Regions from separate parts of the Telluria sp. Soil_C_11 genome, predicted to be linked through region 1. Evidence: predicted binding sites of a transcription regulator. Region 1 holds the regulator's gene; each other region holds the start of a gene.

Region 1 (3,255 bases):
TCCTTTTCCAGGATGCTGCGCGGGACGTTCCAGTACGGGTTGAACTCGAGGTAGCGCATCTGGCCGACGAACAGCGGGGTCTCCGTCTTGAGCGCGGTGCCGACCACCACCCGCATCTCGAGCGGCGGCTCGGCGCCGGGCGCATCGCCGCCGCCGTTCTGGAACGCCCACAGGCGGTACGCCGGCAGGTCGACCACGATCAGCGGGCCGCGGCCCAGATCAGGGAGCCAGCGCAGGCGCTCGAGCGTCAGTTCGAGCTGGCGCACGCGCTTCGCCAAGGGCACGTTGAGGGCGTCGATGGTGCCTCGGCCCAGCACGCCATCGTCAAGCAGCCCATGCCGCGCCTGGAAGCGCTCGACGCCCTCGGCCATCGGCTCGCTGTAGGTGCCCTCGGCCGGCGGCGGGGCATCGGCCGGCAGGTCGCCCAGCAGCACCAGGCGCTTGTACAGCGCCGTCGCGGCCGGGTAGGCGCCGCCGGGCACGACCTTGGCGTCCGGTTTCGGCAGCGCCGGCCAGGCTTGCCGGGACAGCTCGCGGTAATGCGCCAGCGCCGCCTTGACCCGGCCGTACTGGTTCAATTGGGGCTCGGCCGCCTGCACCGCGGCCTGCAGCTTGCCGCCGGCGAGTCCGGCGCGCAGGCGTTCGACCGGGTCGTACTGCTTCAGGCGCGCATCGGGCAGGCGGGTATGGTATTCGGAGCGCACGCGGCCGACGCGCAGGTCGGCCAGGTAGTGCAGCATCGCCGCGGTGAGCGCGACGTCGAAACGGGCGATATCGGCGTCGCCCGCGCTCAACTGGCGCTGCAGCGCGTCGGCGCCATAGTCGCGCGGGTCCAGGCCCTGCAGCCTGGCCTGGCGCAGCACCCATAGTGCGGCCGCGGCGGTCGACGGATTCCAGGCGGGGGCGTATTTGCGCGGGGCGTAGAAGCGCTCGAGCCAGCCGCGTTCGTCGTAGGGGCCCGAGGGCGCCGCGGACGACTGTGTGGCCTGGACGGCCAGGGTGCGGATGGTGGCGGGGATGGGCTGCGCGAGGGTGGAGCAGGGGACGAGTGCCACGGCTGCGCAAAGCGCGAGGGCGGCGCCGATTTTCTTGCTGAGTTTCATTGTTACCTTCGGACTTCGGCAACCGTACGTTGCCGATCCGAATCATACCCGTTCAGCGATACCGATGCGCTAGCCAGGCGTGCGCCCTCACGCCATCGGACTGCACTGCTCGGTCCCGGCCGCCATCGCCTTCAGGCGCGCCGGTTCGAGCAGGATCACTTCGCGCTTGTCGACCTGCACCAGCCCCATCTTCTTGAAGCGCGACAGCAGGCGGCTGATGCTTTCGATGGTCAGGCCGAGGTAGTTGCCGATGTCCTCGCGCGACATGCGTAATTGGAAACTGTTGGCCGCGTAGCCGCGCGCGGCGTAGCGGGCGGACAGGTTCACCAGGAACACGGCGAAGCGCTGCTCGGCGCGCATATTGCCCAACAGAAGCATGACGTTCTGTTCGCGCGTGATTTCCTGGCTCATGATGCGGTGGAAGTGGCGCAGCAGGGCTGGCACGTGGCCGAACAGGTCTTCCAGGCTGGCGAAGGGGATTTCGCAGACTTCGCTGTCTTCCAGCGCCACGGCGTCGCAGTGGTGGCGGTCGCCGCTGATCGCATCCATGCCCAGCAGCTCGCCGGCCATCTGGAAACCCGTGATCTGGGCTTCTCCGGCCGCGTTCACCTGGTAGGTCTTGAAATGGCCGAAGCGCACCGCGTACAGGTTGCGGAAGGGCTCGCCCATCCGGTACAGCGGCTCGTCGCGTTCGAGGCGGCGGCGCTTGCCGATGATCTTGTCGAGGCGGTCGATGTCCGCATCCTCCAGGCCCATCGGCAGGCACAGCTGGTGCATGCTGCATGCCGAGCAGCTTGCCTTCAGCGCCTGCACGTTCAGGGGCTTGTCGTCGTTCGGAAAGTGGATGGCCTGGAGCATCGGAAAGAAGAGGCGGTGGCGGTAAATACCTTGATTATACGGCCCGTTGTCACGCCCGGGGCCGCCTGCTGGCCTGCTGGCCGGCCTTCTGTCCATACTTTGTGGCATTTTCGCCGTGCCAAAGCCGTTCGCGGCCCGGACCTGCCTTGTCACACTGCCAATCGTGCGCGGCCCGGCCCATGCTAGATTCTGCACACGACAATATGCGGGGGACTTCCATGTTCGGTTTGGCGGCATTGGACCTGGCGCGCGTGCAGTTTGCGTTCACGATGTCGTTCCACATCCTGTTCCCGGCCATCACCATCGGCCTGGCCAGCTACCTTGCCGTGCTGGAACTGTGCTGGCTGAAGACGAAACGCCAGGTCTTCGTCGACCTGTACCACTTCTGGCTGAAGATCTTCGCCGTCAACTTCGGCATGGGCGTGGTCTCGGGCATCGTGATGGCTTACCAGTTCGGCACCAACTGGAGCTATTTTTCGGAATACGCCGGCGCCATCACCGGGCCGCTGCTGGCCTACGAAGTGCTGACCGCGTTCTTCCTCGAGGCCGGCTTCCTGGGCGTGATGCTGTTCGGCTGGACCCGGGTCGGGCCCGGGCTGCACTTCCTGGCCACCTGCATGGTGGCGCTCGGCACCCTGATCTCGGCCACCTGGATCCTCGGCTCGAACAGCTGGATGCAGACCCCGCAGGGCTATGCCATCGTCGAGGGCCGCATGGTGCCGGTCGACTGGCTCAGGATCATCTTCAATCCGTCGTTCCCGTACCGGCTGACGCACATGGCGATCGCGGCCTTCCTGTCGACCGCGCTGTTCGTCGGCAGCTCGGCCGCCTGGCACCTGCTGAAGGGACGCGGCAACGAGGCGGTGCGCACCATGCTGTCGATGGCGATGTGGATGGTGCTGGTGGTGGCGCCGATCCAGGCCGTGGTCGGCGACATGCACGGCCTGAACACCCTGCAGCACCAGCCGGCCAAGATCGCCGCCCTCGAAGGGCACTGGCAGAACGAAGGCGACAAGCCCTTGCCGCTGCTGCTGTTCGGCATCCCGTCGATGGAGGACGAGGAAACCAGGTTCGCGGTCGGCATCCCGCGGGTCGGCAGCTGGATCCTGACCCATACCTGGGCCGGCCAGATCAAGGGCCTCAAGGAATTCCCGCCCGACCAGCGGCCGAACTCGCTGATCATCTTCTGGAGTTTCCGACTGATGGTCGGGCTGGGCCTGCTGATGATCGCGCTGGGCGCCTGGAGCCTGTGGCTGCGCGTGAAGAAGCGGCTGTTCGACAGCCGCGGCTTCCT
Region 2 (3,255 bases), on a different contig from region 1:
AGCACGGGCACCGGAACACGCCGCAATACGGTGCGGCTGACGCCCCCCAGCAGTATTTCACGGTAGCGTGAGTGACCGTAGCATCCCATGACCACCAGGTCGGCCTTCCGGTTTTCGGCCAGGACCAGCAAGGCGCTGCCGACTTCCGCGCGGGCATGGTGCCGGTGCACGTCGACATTGACCTTATGCCTGGAAAGGAAATGCGCCATGTCAGTCGCATCCCGCGGCGAACGGGCACTCGAGCTTTCCTCGTCGAACAGGACAACCTCCACCTCCTTCGCGCGCGCCAGGAACGGCAGCCCCAGGCGTACGGCGCGTGCCGCCTCCGGACTCGCATTCCAGGCCACCAGGACGCGCTCGAACGCGGGCGTATGTGTCCCGCCATGCGGCAGCACCAGCACTGGGCTCGGCGAATTCATTGACACGTATTCCGGGATGCCGGCGCCCGCGGCATAGCCGGAGGGCCCCGGGACTGTCGGGCCGACGATCGCCAGGTCGGCGTACAGGGCCTGGATCGCGAGGCCCATGCCGGGCTCGTCGTCATCGATGCGGTTCTCGAACGACGCGACGCCGGCCTTTCGGGCCATTGCATCGAATTGCGCGGCACGCTGCTCGGCGGCCTCGCGCAGTTCGCCGAACAAGGGCGTCAGGTCGCCCAGCTCTACCCCGGGCAGGAGGGCCTCGCGGATGAAGCGGGAGAGCCCCGTCTGCGTCACCCCGATCAGGTGGGCCTGCTGGGCATTCGCGAGCTGGGCGGCGAACATCACGCGATCGGACGAGGCTGGGGAATCGTCGACGTGAACAAGAATCGTTTTGTAATCCATGATCGGCATCCTGGATGCGTGGCCTGGGCGATTGTCAGCGGCCGGTTTCGCCCGCGGCCAGGGCCTGCACCAGCTGGGCTGCCTGTGGATTGCTCGATTTGCCGCCGATAATGTCGCTGGCGGACAGGGCATGGCGATAATAGGCGTTGTTGAGATTCTGGCTGAAGCGTACACCGTTCAATTCCACCGTTGCCGCATTGCCGAATAGTCCTTTGGTGTCTGACCAGGCGATGACATCGCCAGCGCCGGCGCCCGCCGAGCGCTCCGCCATCTTGCTCCAGTTAATGACCGTCAGGCCGGCGCTGGCGCTCAGCGACACGGTGGTTTTCTTGAGAAACGCGTCGATGGCCTTCTGGTTATTCAGCAGGAAGGCGAGCATGCCGCCTTGCGCGCCGACCTGCAAACCAAGGCTCAGTCCGCCGGTGTTGTAGAAGACCGGTTGCGACCAGCTGCCGTCGTCGCGCCTGACGACCAGCAAGCCCGCTCCGCCTTCCGCGCCGATGGCGGCGGCCGCGCGTTTGTAGGAAGGTACGATGAAAAGAGCCTTGGCCGCCGCCAGCAGCGATCGCATGCGGGGATCCATTTCCAACCGGCGGACCACGTTGACGGCGTCCGAGACGTGATGTTCGGCGGCAGTCATCTGGCGGTCGGCGGACGCGGTCGTGTCAGTGCTGGCGGGGCGATTGTCCTGCGCAACGACCAGTCCAGGGCTTGCCAGCAGCAGGGCGACCACGAATCGCAGGGCGTTTTCGCTTATTGCATCCATTGCGTACTCCTTTACGCAGGAAGATTGGGTAAGGTCAATGCTAGCCCTCCGGGATACGGCTCCGGTATGACTCAGATCAAGAAACATATTCAAGATCTCTGGCGAGAACTCCCTTATTCATGGCAGTCCGATTTGATTTGCGTCATACCTGCCGCCACGAACCCGCTCTTATAGTGGTAAGTATTGATATAACGCTAGGTTCTCTGTCATGGGACGTCCTGCGGGCCTCAACGTCCGGCGTGGCGCCCGCTCAATGCGGGCAGGACGATGATGAGCAAAACACTGATGAAGCGCATCGCCGCGGGCTTGGCCGTACTGCTGCTCGCGGCGGGCGGCGCCAACGCCTGGCGGATATCGCGGCAGCAAGGACCTGGACCTGGATTTGTCAGCGGAAACGGCAGAATCGAAGCGGTCGACATCGACATCGCCACCAAATTGCCGGGACGGGTAACCGAGGTTCTCGCCGATGAGGGCGATGTGGTAACGGCGGGCCAGGTGCTTGCGCGCATGGATGCCAGCTCCCTGCATGCCCAGAAAAGCGAGTCGCTTGCACGCGAGCAGCAGGCGCGCGATGCCGTGGCCGGTGCCCAGGCTCAGCTCGCAATGCGGCGCAGCGACCTCGCCGCGGCAGCGGCCCTGGCGGCGCAGCGCGAGAGCGAACTCGACGCGGCGCGCCGGCGTCTGGCGCGCTCCACCGTGCTTGCGCAGGCCGGCGCCGCGTCCTTGCAGGAACTGGATGACGACCGCGCCCGTACCGCCGGCGTCGAGGCCACGCTGCGCGCGGCCCTCGCCCAGATCGACGCCGCGCGCGCCGCCGTCGCCGCGGCCCAGGCGCAGGTCGTGCAGGGCCGTTCCGCGGTCGAGGCCGCCGTCGCCACGACCGCCAGGATCGATGCCGACCTGCGTGACGAGCAGCTTGTGGCGCCGCGCGCCGGCCGCGTCCAGTACCGCGTGGCCCAGCCGGGTGAAGTGCTGGGGGCGGGCGGCAAGGTTCTCAACCTGATCGACCTCACCGACGTCTACATGACCTTCTTTGTTCCCGAGACCGCCGCAGGGCGCATAGCGCTCGGCACCGAAGTGCGGCTGGTGCTGGACACCGCGCCGGGCTTCGTCGTCCCCGCCACTGTCAGCTACGTCGCCAGCAGCGCGCAATTCACGCCCAAATCGGTCGAGACGGCGAGCGAACGCCAGAAACTGATGTTCCGTGTAAAGGCCCAGGTCGACCGGCGCCTGCTGGAACGCTACGCCGACCAGGTCAAGGCAGGCGTACCCGGGGTTGCCTGGATACGCCTGGATCCGGCCCGGCCCTGGCCTGCGGAACTAGCGCTGCGGAGCGTGCCGTGAGGGACGCCGGAGCGGCGCCGCCGGTGGTGCGGCTGACGGGGCTGGGGTTGCGGTATGGGGCCGTGCATGCCCTCGACCGGATCGACCTCGCCCTGCCCAGCGGTCGGATGAGCGCCCTGATCGGGCCGGACGGGGTCGGCAAGTCGAGCCTGCTCGCAACCATCGCGGGCGCGCGCCGGGTCGAGGAAGGGAGGCTCGAGGTGCTGGGCGGCGACATGACGGACCCCCGCTTCCGTACGGCTATCTGTCCACGCATTGCCTACATGCCGCAAGGGCTGGGGCGCAATCTCTATCCGAGCCTGACGGTGGAGGAGAACCTGC
Region 3 (3,255 bases), on a different contig from region 1:
CCGGAACGCCGATAAGTGTAAAAATTATCGACGCAACAGTATTAGAAGAAACTTTCGGGGATCACCAGCACGTCACCCGGACGCATCGGCATATTCGCCGAGATATCGCCGTCCTTGATCAGGTCGTCCAGGCGTACGTTGAACTTCTGTTGTTTACCGTCGACGGTACGGATCACGCTGGCACGGTTGCCCGACGCAAACTCGGTCACGCCGCCGACTGCGATCAGCACGTCCATCAGGCTCATGTCACGGCGATACGGCAGGGCCTGCGGTTTGGCGGCCTGTCCGATGACGCGGATCTGTTCGCTGAAGTTGCCGACGAAATTGGTGACGATCACGGTCACCACCGGCTGCTGGATGAACTTGGCCAGCGATTTTTCGATATCGCGCGCCAGTTCGGTCGAGGTCTTGCCGGCAGCCGGCAGGTCTTCGACCAGCGGCGTCGTGATCTTGCCATCCGGGCGCACCGGTACCGACATCGACACCTCGGGGTTGCGCCACACCATGATATTCACGGTATCGCCCGGTCCGATCAGGTAGTCGGGGTTGGTGACCTGGGTTTGCGGGGCGGCAGCAGTCCTATGGAAAGCACAGCCGGTCAAGGCCAGCGCCAACACAGCGGCGGCCGCCACTGTCGTATGTTTAATCAGGTTCGCCTTGTACTTGCCCACGTCATTCCCTTTCGTCGAACACAAATATGTTAGTAAGCCATCAACAGTGAATTATTTTATACCATAGTGCTTTAGGAAAAACCCCGCACGATAGAAATAGTTCTTAATACATTACTTCTGTTGCATCAGCGTCTTCACATATTTCACCGGCACCGCGTAGGTAATGCCGCTGGGATTGCTGATCGCCGTCTCCTTGAGCCCTTTCACGAACACGGCGTTGATCACGCCCCAGACTTCGCCGCTGGCCGGATCGTAGACAGGGCTGCCGCTGTTGCCGGGGTACGCGGTCCCGTCGAGCTGGAAGATATCGAAGGAGGTGCGCTGCAGCTGGGCCAGCTGGCGCGCATCGAGCTTGCGCGAGCTCAGCGACGGCATGACGATCGGTGTGATAGCCGCCAGGGTCGCGCGGTGGGTGGCCGCATGCAGGCCCAGCACCATGCCCAGCGGGTAGCCGGTGAAGGCCAGGTTCTGGCCCTCGCCCACTTCGTCGGAATTTCCCAGCTTCAGCGCCGGCAGCGGCGGTCCGCTCAGGCGCAGATGGGCCAGGTCGTGTTCGTTGTCGCGCGCCACCAGCTGGGCCGGGCGGAAGCGCACCATGTCGCCATCGCCGGTCACGATGCCGAGCTGTTCCATGTGCGCCTCGTCCAGCTTTTCCGGCACCACGTGGGCGTTCGTAATCACGCTCAAGCCATCTCCCACGATGAAACCGGTACCGAAGAACACGGTCGAGGGACTGCGGGTGCGCTCGAAAGTGCCGACACCAACCACCGAACGCTTGACGGTTGGAATGACCGCAGTCAGGTCGGCACCCATCGCCGGTGCCAGCGCGCAGGCCGCCACCACCCCAAGCAGTCGCCGCCGGACGGACCCGGGCCAAGTTTCGCGGGCGCACCAACCGTGCACCCCTTTTTGCAATTTAGACATTACAATGAATCGATTTCTTTTAGAAAGTTGCGATTTCGCAAGTCTACCCCATGAGCGCACCGCAAGAAAAAATACGTTGCCCCAATGCATCTTATTCCCGCAAACTAATAGAGATTTAATCAATATTTTGTAAAACCAAAGCCAAAAACAGCGTATCTTCGGGTTTCTCAGTGGAATTTGTGTTGTAGGCGGGGTACTCCCTGTTGAAGTCTTCATATTTTTCATGTGCTTAATTGCAATTGCCCGAAGTACCAGCGATGATGCGATGTATTCCATTTTCCTTTGATTCGGATCAGCCCAAGACCCCGAATCCTTCATGGTGAGATTGACACGATGGCAGAGATCACAGCCACCCTCCTGAATTTCCTTAAAGCAATCGGCAAGTACCGTTGGTATGCCGTCGCCATTTCCTGGACCATCGCGGTAATCGGATGGGCCGTGGTCATGCGCCTGCCCAATCAGTACGACGCATCGGCCCGGGTCTACGTCGACACGCAAAGCATCCTCAAGCCTTTGCTGTCGGGCATGACTTCCCTGCCCAACCTGGACCAGCAAGTCGTGTTCATGCGCCGTACCCTGATCAGCCGCCCGAACGTCGAGCGCCTGATGCGCATGGTGGACCTGGACGTCAAGGCCAAGGACACCAAGGAGCACGAGAAGATCGTCGATGAGCTGATACAGAACATCAAGATCGCCGGCACCGAGCGCGACGACATCTATACGATCACCTACAGCTCGGACAACCCGAAGCTGGGCAAGGACGTGGTGCAGTCCCTGCTGACCATCTTCGTCGAGGGCAGCTTCAGCGGCAAGAAGCAGGATTCGGAAAAGGCCGTGCAATTCATCGACGACCAGATCAAGTCGTATGAAGAGAAGCTGACCGCGGCCGAAAACTCGCTGAAGGAATTCAAGATCAAGAACATGGGCCTGCTGCCGCGCGAAGGCGGCGGCGACTTCAGCAGCCAGCTGATCCAGGCCACCGAACAGCTGAGCCAGGCGCGCCTGCAGCTGGCCGAAGCCGAGCAGGCCCGCAACGCGATCCGCCGCCAGATCTCGGGCGAGCCGGGCAAGGGCGGCGAGGTGACGGCCATCGGGGCGACCGATCCGGACCTGGAAGCGCGCATCGTCACCACCCAGAAGAACCTGGACGCCCTGCGCCTGCAATACACCGAGCAGCATCCGGACATCGTCGCCAACCGCCGCCTGATGGAGCAGTTGCTGGCGCAGAAGGCCGACCTGTCCAAGCAGAAGAAGCGCAGCGCCGATCCGGGCGCCGGCTACAGCCCGATGCTGCAGCAGCTGAACGTGGCGCTGTCGCAGGCCGAGGCCCAGGTGGCGTCGATGCGCATCCGTGTCGAGGAATATGCGACCCGCGTCGCCCGCCTGCGCGCGCAGAGCGCTTCGGTGCCGGAAGTCGAAGCCCAGCTGGCCCAGCTCAACCGCGACTACCAGGTCAACAAGGAAAACTACCAGAAGCTGCTGGAACGCCGCGAGCAGGCGCGCCTGTCGGGCGACCTGTCGTCCGCCACCGACATGCTGACCTTCCGTGTGATCGATCCGCCGACCGTCCCGCTCCAGCCGACCGGCCCGAACCGCCTGCGCCTGTTCTCGCTGGTGTTCGCCGGCGCCCTGGTGGCCGGCATCGCCGTCGCCTTCCTGA
Region 4 (3,255 bases), on a different contig from region 1:
GCCACGCGCGCCGCCTGCTGTGCACTCGCCTGGCGCGCAGCGCAGGCGCGCCGGACGCGACGTTTGCGCACGATTACGTGGACATCATCGCCGAGGTCGAAGCCCATCTGCGGCACGAAGAAACCGTCATGCAAGCCTGCCGCGTCAAGCGGCTCGAGGAACGGGTGCATGAGCAGCGCCAGGAAAACGCCGCGATCCTGGCCGCCCTGCACCATACGCTGCCGCAGGTGGAGTCCGGCCAGCTCGGGCTGGCGCGCCAGCTGGTGGCGGCGCTGACCGACATCCTGTCCCTGCACCGCATCAGCGCCGACCTGGCCCTGCCGCACCAGCTGCCACCGCCGGCCGGCCCGCCGCGCATGCGCGGACGCGCCGCGCGTGCGCCCCACCCCGCGCCGCCGCGCCCGCCGCGCCGCGCGCGCGAACACGCCGCGCCCGAACCCTTCGCCTTCCCGATGGAGATTCCGATGTCGCTGCAGTCCATCCTCGTCCACGCCGACCTGTCGCGCCATGCGCCGGCGCGCATCCACGCCGCCGCCCTGCTGGCGCGCGAGCACGGCGCCCATCTGCTGGGGGCCGCCATGATGGGCGTTTCGCGCGCCATCTTCCCGGACGGCTACCAGGCGCGTCCCGGCACCCTGAGCGCGGCCTGCTTCGATCCGCTGGCGGAAAACGCCCGGCTGGCGCTGGCGCGCTTCGAAGCGATCGCCAGCGAGCGCGGGGTCCCGCACGAGACCCGGCTGGTGCCGGACGAAGCCGACGACGGCCTGGCCATGCTGTCGCGCTTCGCCGACCTGGTCGTGGTCAGCCAGGACGACCCGGCCGAATCGGTGTCCGACCACGTCCTGCGCATGCCCGACTACGTGATCCTGAACAGCCCGCGGCCGGTGCTGGTGATCCCGTACGGCGTGGATCCGCCCGAGACCGGCGTGGCGCGCCGCATCCTGCTGGGCTGGGACGGCAGCCGCGAAGCCGCGGCCGCGATGGGCGCCGCGGTGCCGCTGCTGCGCCGGGCCGACGCGGTGACCGTCACCATGCTGTCCGGTCCGGCCCTGGCGCCGGCCGAGTGCGCGGCCCAGCAGGAAGAACTGCTCGGCTTCCTGGGACGGCACCGGGTGAACGCCACCGTGCTGGTGCGCGATTGCGTCGCCGACTATGGCGGCGATACCGGCCACGCGCTGCTGTCGGTGGCCGACGAGCTGGACGCCGACCTGCTGGTGATGGGCTGCTACGGCCACAGCCGGCTGCGCGAGCTGTGCCTGGGCGGCGCCAGCCGCACCGTACTGGCCGAGGCGCGCATCCCGGCCCTGCTGGTGCACTGAGCGGGATATCAGGCTGGCCCGCTCGCGCGCCGGCGCCAGATCCACAGGTAGAGGATCGCATTGATGGCCAGCACGGCCACGCCCAGCCCGAGCTGCAGCCCACGCGTCAGGCCGGCCGGATAGATCAGCGGCAGCAGGTAATGGTCGACAAAGCCGCCCTCATAGCCGGCCTCCCCGGCCAGCTGCCGGAAAAAGACTTCGGCCCAGGTCAGCGGGCAGGCCGCGCCGCTAGCCTCGACCAGCACGCCCCAGCCCGCCGCCACCAGGTGCACGGGCAGCCAGCGGTGGCGGCGCGCCACCAGCAGCGCGCCGAACACGACGAACAGGATGAAGCCGACATGCAGTAGCAGGACGGCATCGGCGAGGAAACGGTAGAGCATGGTTTCAGTGTACCCGCTGCGATACAGGTGGACAGCACGACTGATCGACATCAAACGCCAGACATATCACCCACTTATTCTGCATGTGAACCGCAGGAAGGAGAACGACATGCCACATAAAATCCCCGCCGCTGCAGCCCTGCTCCTGCTGTGTGCGCTGTCGCCGGCCATGGCCAACCCCGCCGTCAAGCAGGACCGGGCGGCAAGCCCGGCCAGCAACGACACCGCCACCCGGCGCCAGCAGGCCGCCGTCAAGCGCATCAGCGACGCCGTCGCCGTGGTCACGGCCATGAACCGGGAAGCCGGCATGCCGGACCTGCTGGCGAAGGCGCGCGGCGTCTACGTGGTGCCCACCTACGGCCGTGCGGCGCTGGGCATCGGCGGCGAAGGCGGCCCGGGCGTGCTGATGGTCAGGCGCAGCGACGGCAGCTGGGGCAACCCCGCCTTCTTCAACATCGGCGGGATCAGCGTCGGCCTGCAGGCGGGCGTCGAGGGCGGTCCCTTCGCCCTGTTGCTGATGAACCAGAAGGCCGTCGATCACTTCCGCAACCGTAACAATTTCTCGCTGAGCGCCGACGCCGGGATCACCGTCGTGAATTTCACCCGTCTCGCCCAGGGGACCGTCACCGGCGACGTGGTGGCCTGGTCCGGCAGCAAGGGACTGTTCGGCAATGCCGCGACCCTGGCGCTCAACGACATCCGCTTCAACCAGCGCCTGAACGAGGCCTACTACGGCAAGACGATGACGGCGCTGCAGACGATCGACAGCACCGAGATGAATACCCAGGCCGATGCCTTACGGAAGGTTTTGGGCAAGTAGAAATATCCCTGCGGATAAGCGTTTGGCCGGCCGCAAAGGGAGGCGTCATTTATCCGGTGCGGCATTGGTATGCCTGCCGCATTGGCGTACATTGCAGTCTTCCTGAAGAAGACGAGACCGCCATGTACCCGACAAACTGGAATTCATTCGGCACCCTCGGTGCCCTGGCCCTCAAGCAAATGGACCGCAGCCGCCAGGCACGCGGCCAGATGCTGGAGCGTGCGGGCTACGGCCCGCGGCCAACCCCCTCCACCCTCCTGCACAGCGAGCCCGGCCTCAAGCTTCGGCGCTTCGGCGCGGAATTTGCCGACGGCCCGCCGGTGCTGCTGGTGCCGGCGCCCATCAAGCGCGCCTACATCTGGGACCTGGCGCCCGAAGTCAGCGTGGTGCGGCGCTGGCTGGAGCGCGGCTACCGGGTCTACCTGGCCGAATGGGCGCCTCTGGACGAGTCCGGTGCGGACGATGCCGTCGAGAAGCACGACTTCGGCCTGGCCGACTACGCGGACCGGTTGTTGAGCGCCTGCCGCCAGGCCATCGCCGCCGACGCGGGCGGCACGGACGCCAGGCCCGTGATCGCCGGCCACTCGCTGGGCGGCATCCTGGCGGCGATCCACAGCTGCCTGTATCCGGAGCAGTTGCGCGCCACCGTCCTGCTGGAATCGCCGCTGCATTTCCAGCCGGCCTCCTGCTGCTTCAACCGGCTGGTGCGCGCCACGCCCGATGCGCGCGAGATCGC

What was found. The regulator FNR, encoded in region 1, switches genes on or off when oxygen is low (the NO sensors DNR and NnrR bind a similar motif). The targets are predictions, from matches to a motif close to TTGATNNNNATCAA.
Region 2: AC3A6M_RS14545 (lipid-binding SYLF domain-containing protein) is a predicted target of FNR. The motif match lies at 1,723-1,736, and genes of this name have one in related genera.
Region 3: AC3A6M_RS09655 (XrtA system polysaccharide chain length determinant) is a predicted target of FNR. The motif match lies at 1,878-1,891, and genes of this name have one in related genera.
Region 4: AC3A6M_RS14145 (lipid-binding SYLF domain-containing protein) is a predicted target of FNR. The motif match lies at 1,740-1,753, and genes of this name have one in related genera.

What each region holds. Positions count from the first base shown of each region.
Region 1 is NZ_JBDGIN010000002.1:373,537-376,791, forward strand. It holds gene AC3A6M_RS04595 (L,D-transpeptidase family protein) at 1-1,103, opposite strand, end outside; gene fnr (fumarate/nitrate reduction transcriptional regulator Fnr) at 1,191-1,961, opposite strand; gene AC3A6M_RS04605 (cytochrome ubiquinol oxidase subunit I) at 2,180-3,255, shown strand, end outside.
Region 2 is NZ_JBDGIN010000007.1:291,967-295,221, reverse strand. It holds gene AC3A6M_RS14550 (universal stress protein) at 1-824, opposite strand, end outside; gene AC3A6M_RS14545 (lipid-binding SYLF domain-containing protein) at 859-1,590, opposite strand; gene AC3A6M_RS14540 (hypothetical protein) at 1,818-2,099, opposite strand; gene AC3A6M_RS14535 (HlyD family secretion protein) at 1,993-2,934, shown strand; gene rbbA (ribosome-associated ATPase/putative transporter RbbA) at 2,931-3,255, shown strand, end outside.
Region 3 is NZ_JBDGIN010000004.1:361,279-364,533, reverse strand. It holds gene AC3A6M_RS09665 (XrtA/PEP-CTERM system exopolysaccharide export protein) at 42-632, opposite strand; gene AC3A6M_RS09660 (S1 family peptidase) at 783-1,484, opposite strand; gene AC3A6M_RS09655 (XrtA system polysaccharide chain length determinant) at 1,929-3,255, shown strand, end outside.
Region 4 is NZ_JBDGIN010000007.1:204,767-208,021, forward strand. It holds gene AC3A6M_RS14135 (universal stress protein) at 1-1,319, shown strand, start outside; gene AC3A6M_RS14140 (DUF2784 domain-containing protein) at 1,328-1,699, opposite strand; gene AC3A6M_RS14145 (lipid-binding SYLF domain-containing protein) at 1,809-2,519, shown strand; gene AC3A6M_RS14150 (alpha/beta fold hydrolase) at 2,642-3,255, shown strand, end outside.